DNA from 2 places in the Micromonospora sp. NPDC004540 genome. Region 2 is predicted to be linked to the other one. Evidence: riboswitches for the same ligand, from Rfam matches in the RefSeq annotation. Region 2 holds a riboswitch; the other holds the start of a gene.

Region 1 (4,167 bases), on a different contig from region 2:
GATCGCGTCTCACCCTCTCCGATGGCGGAGTGCGGAGTCCGCACCGTCTGACGCCGGTTTGGTGGTTGTGTCGGCGGGAAGCCTGCGGATTTGCCACAACAAGGAGAGGAATCCCCATGACATCGACCGGACTTCCCGGTGGGACGTTCAGCTTGGGGGATCTGACGGTCACCCGGATGGGGTACGGCGCGATGCAGCTGGCCGGCCCGCACGTCTTCGGCCCACCGGCAGACCGCGCCGCCGCGGTGGCCGTGCTGCGCGAGGCCGTCGACCTGGGGATCAACCACATCGACACGTCCGACTACTACGGCCCGTACGTCACCAACGAGATCATCCGGGAGGCCCTGCACCCCTATCCGGACGACCTGCACATCGTGACCAAGGTCGGGGCGTTGCGCGACGCCGAGGGCAACTGGCCGCAGGCGCTCGCCCCGGAGCAGCTACGCCAGGCCGTGCACGACAACCTCCGCCGCCTCGGCCTCGACGTGCTTGACGTGGTCAACCTGCGCGTCGGCGGGTTCGATCGGCCCACCCCCGGCTCGATCGAAGAGCCGTTCACGGTCCTCGCTCAGCTGCAGCAGCAGGGACTGATCAAGCATCTCGGGCTCAGCACCGTCAATGTCGAGCAGGTCGCCGAGGCGCAGTCCATCGCGCCGGTCGTGTGCGTGCAGAACCTCTACAACATCGCCAACCGGAACGACGACGACCTCATCGACTCCCTCGCCGCGCAGGGCATCGCCTACGTGCCCTACTTCCCGCTCGGCGGCTTCTCCCCGCTGCAGTCCGAGGAGCTCAACGCCGTCGCCGCCCGCCTGGAGGCCACTCCGATGGCGGTCGCGCTGGCGTGGCTGCTGCAGCGCTCCCCGAACATGCTGCTCATCCCCGGCACCTCATCCGTCGCACACCTGCGCGAGAACGTCTCCGCTGCCGCACTGACCCTTCCCGACGACGCCTTGACCGAACTGAATGGGATCGCGTGATGAGCGCCAGCTGAACCGGGCGGTCAGCCGGGGCGGCGAGCACCGCTGTAGGGCATGTTCGCCATCTGGGCCATCCGGACCACGTCCCCGGTGTGCGGGGCGTGGACGATCAGCCCGTTGCCGACGTAGATGCCCATGTGATGGTGATCGGCGTAGAAGAAGACAAGGTCACCCGTGCGAAGGTTGGCCTTGCTCACCGCCACGCCTTCGGTCCATTGAGCACCGGTGTAATGGGTCAGCTGCACCCCGGCGGAAGCCCACGCGTACTGGGTCAGGCCGGAGCAGTCGAACGAGTCCGGACCGTCGGCCGCCCACACGTACGGCTTGCCGATCTGCTTGCACGCCGTCTTCGCCGCGACGCCGCCGCTGCCCGTGATGGGGACGGCGGGACACTTCCCACCGATGAACAGCGAACTGCTCGACGTGATGGGTGAGGTGCTGGTGGCCGTGGCGGCCGACTGCGCGGCAGTTGCGGCTCTGGCCGCCGCGGCGTCCGCGGCCGCCTTCGCCGCTGCGGCCTTCTCCGTGGCGGCGATCTGCCGGTGTAGCGCATCCAGGCGCTTGATCTCGGCGTCGATGGCCTTCTTGCGGGCCGCCAACTGGGCCTGCTGGCGCTGCTGTACCGCGATCAGCGCGTCGACCTTCTCCTTGTCGGCATCGTAACTCGCCTGCTGGGCCGACAGCCGGTTGATCTGTCGCTGCTCAGAATTCGTCACCTGATTCACGAGCGCGAGCTGATCGCCCAACGCGGTCGGCGCGGAGCCACGGGACAGCAGGGCGTTGAATGTGGAGAGCGACCTTTCCTGCTTGTAATACCCCGTCACGATCTCCTGGACGCGGGTCCTACTGGCCTCCACCGTCTTGCCAAGTGGCTCTATCCGCCGGTTCAGTTCGGCCGATCTCCGCTGGTTCGCGGCCAGGTCCGACCGGACCTTGTTGTACTGCTCGATGACGGGTTCGAGCTTTTCCCACGCCGCGTCGATCTGCCGCTGGACGTCGGCGGCCGACGGTGCCGCGTGGGCGGCATGAGCCGCTGGCCCGACGACCACCATCACCGCCGCCATGGCGGCGAGGATGCTGGTGAGCAGACGTGCTCCGGTAGGCCGCGTACGCACGGGTGGCAACAGGTTCGGCTCCCTCCACTCGAGGCCCACGCACGCCACGGCGCGTGCCGACCTCGACCGCCTACCGGGTTAGCTGACGGATTCGGGCGTGGAAGGCGCCCTACCGCTGATGCGGATTCACCCCGAAACTGCGGTGGTTCCCCGGCTCGCCTTGCGACGTCAGTGACGTCCAGCGACTCGGCGGTGGCCGTCCCGGGGCACTCCAGGTGGAGACCGACATCCGGAACGCTGACCAACATTAGTGAGGGCGGCCCACGGAAATCAACGAGTCGGTGAGGACAATTCTCTGCGCTGTCGGGCGGGTACATTGAGTGCCGGAATTATGTGTGCGATAAGGTTCCGCTAATCAAATTCTTAATCGCCGCTAATATCGTTCGGCTTCAGCGACGTAAATAAGAAAGGGTGCCCACGCGGCGTGAAGTGCCCCACCGGCGACACACCAGCTCGTTGCCGTCGTGGTAGGCCCTGATCATTCCTGGTGGGCTTGGCTTACCGGCTCCGGTGTCAGGTCGGCGGGCAGGCTGTCCATGAACGAGCTGACCGAGAAGACCGCTCGGCCGGGGCCGGCCGGGCCGTACCCGGGCGGGCTGGACAGGCCGTTGGCCTCCATGGTCGCGCGGTAGGCCTCCAGTAGCCGGATGTGGTACTCGAGCGGCGCGCCCTGTGGGTTGGTTCTGCCCAGCGGGGTGGTCGGCTCGGGGCACCAGGTGGTGAACCGCGGGGTGATGCCCCGGGACATGAAATACTGCAGGCCCTCGGCGGTGGAGTCGATCGCCTCGTCCACGCTGGTGAAGCCGTACGGTGCGGCCATCTCGACGCCCGCGACGAAGTTCGGGATGACGTTGCGCGGCCCGAAGACCTCGGCGGAGTCGAGGATGCGTCGGTGCCACTCCTCCCGACCCACATACCGCTCCTTGCCGGGGCAGTAGAGCTCGAACAGCCGCTTGTCCCACACCTCGTAGTTGGGGTGGTAGATCCGGATGCCGTAGTCGTGGAACCGCTGCACGTCGGCCCGGGGCAACGCCTGGGCGACCACCTTGCCGATCCACCGGCCCGGGAACCGCTCCTCGATCGCCTGGGCGTACCGGCCGTAGAAGTCGGCCTCGGCCAGCCCGTCGACCTTGGACGTGATGCTGCCGCCGGTCAGGGTGTAGGCCCGCGACGCGCCGGTGGTGTCGTGCCGGTCAATGATCTCCAGCGCCTCCAGCACCTCGTCGACGGGCTTGACCCCGGTGTACGGGCGGCCGGCCTGCTTGTGCTGACGCCAGTTGTGGTTGATGTCGCAGTACTGGCACTCCTCCTTGGCGCCGAAGTACTGGCAGACCCGGAACACGGTCAGGTAGATGAGGTAGCCCCACTGGATCGTCGGCGCGACCTCCATCACCGACTTTCCGTTGGCGAGCGTGTGCCGGTAGTAGTCCGGCATCGGGGGCAGCCCGACGTCGGCGATCGGCCGGCCGTCCAGGAACAGCCGCAGGCTGCCGTCGCCGTCGTCCTTGACCCGGTACGGCGAGTCGGGGTTGGTGCGGACCGAGACGACCGTGCGGCGCAGCCCGTACGGGCCGCCGGTGAGCACGATCTCCTCCGGCGGCCGGCGCAGTGCGGCGCTGCCCAGTTCCGGCAAGGTCCGGTGGTCGAAGGAGAAGATGAAGTACGACTTGGGCTTGACGGCACCACTCTCGTTGTCGGTCAACGCCGAGTCGTCAAAGGCCAGGCCGCCACGCAGCAGGTCCTCCTTGATGACCGCCTCTTTCGGCACCTGGGGGAAGCGCCCCATCAGGTCCTCGATGAGATCGGTGCGCGACCGCATGCGCCCTCCCGTTTGGTTGTGCACGAAGGCCCTCGAGATACGCGAGGGCTGAGCTGAGTCGCGGAACGTCAGCCTGCTGCCTCCAACGTAGCCAGCCTTCGCGGGCCGGGGGGATCGGTCGGCGCAAGGTTGTTCGCTACGTCACGTCCACCTGTGCTGCCCGTGCTGGTCGCGCCGGCGGCGACCCGAACGGCGTCGAGGGTGGAGGTGAACTCCCAGGCGGGTTGTGGCCGGCGCTCGACCACAACCCGCC
Region 2 (4,167 bases):
CACGGCGGTCACGCTGAGCTGAGCACCCCGAAGCGGCCGGTCGTCGTCCTCCCGACGGCCGGCCGCTTCGTCGTTCCCGCCGTAGGCCCGCCGCCGACCGGGGGTCACCAGCGGACGGCGGTCAGGCCGGGCGGGCCGCGCCGGAGCCGGCGCCGTCGCGGCGGATCCGGGCCGCGACGCCCTCCATCGCCCGGCTGAACCGCTCCATGTCCCGCGCGGACTGCTCCGGAAGGCCGCCGAGCCGCGCGGCGAGGGCGTCCACGTCCGCCCGGGCCGACGCGCTGACCCGGGCGTCCAGCTCGGCGAGGGCGGCGTTCACGGCCACCACCAGGTGCCCGCAGACGGTCTCGAAGGACTCCCCGGCCAACGCCGGGTCGACCGTGACCGACTCCAGCCGGCCACCCTGGACGGCGACGGCACGGACCTGGCCGCCGGCCGCGGCGCCCTCGGCCCGGAGCAGCTCGGCCGGCGCACCGTCGGCGTGCTCGGCGCTTCGGGACCGCATCGCGGAGAGCGCCTGCTGCGTCCTGGTCAGCAGCTCGTCGAGGCTCGCGGCCGCGGAGAACGAGTCGTTGGTCATATCCGCGCTTTCTTCACGTCTTTCCGAGCACCGTGACGATAGCAACCGGCCCCGACGCGACAGTGGTCCACACCGGCCGCAGAACGTCGAACGCCCGGCCAGGAACCCCGGCCGGGCGTTCGTGGTGCGGTGCACCGGGGTGGCGTCAGCGCAGGCGCAGCCGCTGGCCCGGGAAGATCAGGCCCGGGTTGTCGCCGACCACGCCCTTGTTGCGCTCGTAAAGGGCGTGCCAACCGCCGGCGACGTGCTTCGCGTCGGCGATCTCGGAGAGGGTGTCCCCGGGCCGCACCACATAGCTGCCGGCGCCGCCGGTGCTCGGCGTGGTGCGCCGCTCGCTGCGGGTGGTCGGCCGGTCGCCGCGCGACGACCGCTCCGAGGTGGCCTTCTTCTTCGTGGGCGAGGTGGCCCTCTTCGGGGACTTCGTCGAGCCCGAGTCCCGGCTGGCGTACTTCTTGGTGGAGCCGCCCTTCTTGCCGCAGACCGGCCAGGCGCCGATGCCCTGCCCGTCGAGGACCTTCTCGGCGATGGCGATCTGCTCGCCGCGGCTGGCCAGGTCGGCGCGGCTGGCGTACTTCTGGCCGCCGTAGCCGTTCCAGGTGCTCCGGGAGAACTGGAGCCCGCCGTAGTAGCCGTTGCCGGTGTTGATGTGCCAGTTGCCGCCGGACTCGCACTGGGCGATGGCGTCCCAGTTGACGCTGGCGGCGCTGGCCGGCGCGGCCGGGCCGAGAAGGGCGGCGGCGCCGGTGGCCGCGCCGACGACGAGCGCTCCGACGGCGGTGCGACGCTGCGCGGTCCGTCGGTGACGGGCGACGTGTTCAGTTGCCATGTGTGGTTTCCTCCACGCCGACGAGGTGAGCTGTCGGGTTCGGGCCGAGGAGCCCGGCCGCCGCAGGCGGCTTCACCCCGAGGTGTCGTGCACCGAGGAACGCGTGGGTCCCCCGCTCCCGCCCGAGGTCCAGGTACCACCGGGCCGGCGGCGGGATTAGGCGTTGCCGGCCCGTGGTGTCCGCGATCGCGAACGGGTACGACGTTAGGGACGGTTTGCGCCGATCGCCCACTTCTTATGAAGTTCTTCACCCGGCCGAGCGAAGGCGGCCCCGTTCGAGTTGCGCACCGTCCGAAAGGGGCTTAATGAGGCACGGCTCAGTAGGTCAGGCCGTATCCCTGCGGGAAGAGCGGGACCCCTCGGCGTACGGTGTCTCGCCGACCACCGCGATCGCCGCCCGGTAGGTCTTGTCGATGCCGGTGCCACGCTGGTTGTAGGTGACCGTCGTGGTCGGACCGACCGCGGCGCGGATGCCCTGGAGGACGGTGGTGCCGGGGGTGACGGCGAGCCCTGCCAGGAGATGGTCCACCCGCCGCTCTGGTTGCCGATGTTGTCGGCGTTCTTCCCGGCCACGAAGATCTTGTTGTTGTCCCGGGCCAGCGGCAGCACGCCACCGTCGTTCTTGAGCAGCACCGGGGACTGGCGCACGGCCTGGCGGGCCAGTGCGCCGCGCCGCCCACTGTCGGGGTCCAGCTCGGGTCGGTGTACGGCCGCTCGAAGAGCCCCAGCTCGAACTTCTTGGTGAGGACGCGCCGGTTGGCGTCGTCGATGCCGGCGTTGACGGCGGCGCTGACCTCGGCGGCGGTGAAGCCGGTGGCGCCGTCGATCTGGTCGATGCCGTTCCAGTCGGAGACCACGAAGCCGGAGAAGCCCAACTCCCCCTTGAGGACGTCGGTGATCAGGTAGCGGTGGCCGTGCAGCTTCACGCCGTTCCAGCTGCTGTGGAGACCATCACCGAGCCGACGCCGCGCTGCACCGCGGCCTGGAACGGGGGCAGGTGGATGGCGCGCAGGTCGGCCTCGCTGAGCTGGGTGTCGCCCTGGTCGTCGCCGCCGGTGGTGCCGCCGTCGCCGAGGTAGTGCTTGGCGGCGGCGAGCACCGACGTGGGCCCACCCAGGGTGGGGCCCTGGAGGCCGGTGACCAGGGTGGACATACTCGCCGGCAGGTCGGGGGTGTCGCCGAACGACTCGTAGGTGCGGCCCCACCGGTCGTTGCGGGCCACGCAGAGGCAGGGGGCGAAGTTCCAGTCCACACCGGTGCCGGTGATCTCCTCGGCGACGGCCTGGCCGATCTGCTGGACCAGCGCCGCATCGACTGTGAGCAATCCCTTCCGGTTCCGGAACCGCCGGGCGGGCCGGCTGCGGCGGGGGCTACCGTGGCAGGGTTCCCGCAAGATCGGCAAGAGGTGGCGAGGCATGAGCGACCACGGACACGAGCTGGCCTTCGGCGGCTTCCTCACCCCCACGGCCGGCCGGCCCGAGCAGGTGGTGGCGCGGGCCAAGCTCTGCGAGCAGGTCGGCCTGGACCTGGTCACCTTCCAGGACCACCCCTACCAGCCGGGATTCCTGGACACCTGGACGCTGATGTCGTTCGTGGCCGCGGCCACCAGTCGCATCACGCTGGCCGGGAACGTGCTCAACCTGCCGCTGCGCCAGCCCGTGGTGCTGGCCCGCAGCGTGGCCAGCCTGGACCTCCTCACCGGCGGCCGGGTCGAGCTGGGGCTCGGCGCCGGCGCCTTCTGGGAGGCGATCGAGGCGATCGGCGGGCGGCGGCTCTCCCCCGGCGCTGCCGTGGACGCCCTCGACGAGGCGATCCGGGTGATCCGCGAGGTCTGGGACACCGAACGGCGCGGCATGATCCGGGTCGAGGGCGAGCACTACCGGGTGGTCGGGGCGAAGCGCGGGCCGGCCCCGGCGCACCCGGTCGACATCTGGGTGGGCGCGTACAAGCCGAGGATGCTGCGGCTGGTCGGCCGCGCGGCGGACGGCTGGCTGCCGTCGCTGGCCTACCTGCCGAAGGGGCCGGCGGAGCTGCCGGCGTTGAACGCGCTCATCGACGAGGCCGCCGAGGAGGCCGGACGGAACCCGGGCGCGGTGCGCCGGCTGCTCAACGTCACCGGCACCTTCGCCCGGTCGTCCGCCGGCTTCCTGGACGGCCCGCCCGAGCAGTGGGTGGAGGAGCTGGCCGGGCTCGCCCTGGACCACGGCATCGCCACGTTCATCCTCGGCAGCGACGAGCCGCGGGCCATCCAGCTCTTCGCCCAGGAGGTGGCGCCCGCGGTCCGCGAGCTGGTCGCCGCCGAGCGCACCACGCCGGGCAGCCGCGCCCACGCCGTCGAGGAGCAGCAGGCCGCCGTCGAGGCCGGCGGCTCGACCGCGCTCGCGGTCTCCGCCACCCCCGATCGGGGGGTACGGCTGAGCGCGCGCCGGCTCTGGGACGAGTCCACCCGGCCGGCGGCGCCACCCGCACCGGCCGGGCACCTCTACACGCCCCGGGGGCAGGCCGCCGGGCAGCACCTCGTGGACGTGCACGACCACCTGCGCCAGGAGCTGGCCCAGGTGCGTGACCTGCTGGAACAGGTCAAGCGCGGTGCGGTCGCCCCGGGCGCCGCCCGGGCGGTGCTGAACGAGATGACCATGCGGCAGAACAACTGGACGCTCGGGGCCTACTGTGCGGCGTACTGCACGGCGGTGACCCAGCACCACGGCCTGGAGGACGCCTCGATCTTCCCGCACCTGCGCCGCGCCGACGCGGGGCTGGC

What was found. A riboswitch is a leader RNA that binds a small molecule or an ion and turns the genes downstream of it on or off. The one in region 2 is predicted to bind cyclic di-AMP.
Region 1: another riboswitch for cyclic di-AMP. It lies ahead of ABZV78_RS02335 (C40 family peptidase); the one in region 2 lies ahead of ABZV78_RS29125 (transglycosylase family protein).

Annotation. Positions count from the first base shown of each region.
Region 1 covers NZ_JBEXLR010000004.1:16,278-20,444, reverse strand. Annotated here, with positions in the region: gene ABZV78_RS02340 (aldo/keto reductase family oxidoreductase) at 117-980, shown strand; gene ABZV78_RS02335 (C40 family peptidase) at 1,004-2,044, opposite strand; cyclic di-AMP (ydaO/yuaA leader) riboswitch at 2,148-2,297, opposite strand; gene ABZV78_RS02330 (radical SAM protein) at 2,574-3,914, opposite strand.
Region 2 covers NZ_JBEXLR010000134.1:1,943-6,109, forward strand. Annotated here, with positions in the region: gene ABZV78_RS29115 (M4 family metallopeptidase) at 1-22, shown strand, start outside; gene ABZV78_RS29120 (YbaB/EbfC family nucleoid-associated protein) at 122-580, opposite strand; gene ABZV78_RS29125 (transglycosylase family protein) at 726-1,406, opposite strand; cyclic di-AMP (ydaO/yuaA leader) riboswitch at 1,407-1,579, opposite strand; gene ABZV78_RS29130 (hypothetical protein) at 1,732-1,935, opposite strand; partial or broken gene ABZV78_RS29135 (hypothetical protein) at 1,968-2,054, opposite strand; partial or broken gene ABZV78_RS29140 (glycoside hydrolase family 3 N-terminal domain-containing protein) at 2,231-2,332, opposite strand; gene ABZV78_RS29145 (glycoside hydrolase family 3 N-terminal domain-containing protein) at 2,329-2,730, opposite strand; gene ABZV78_RS29150 (LLM class flavin-dependent oxidoreductase) at 2,822-4,167, shown strand, end outside.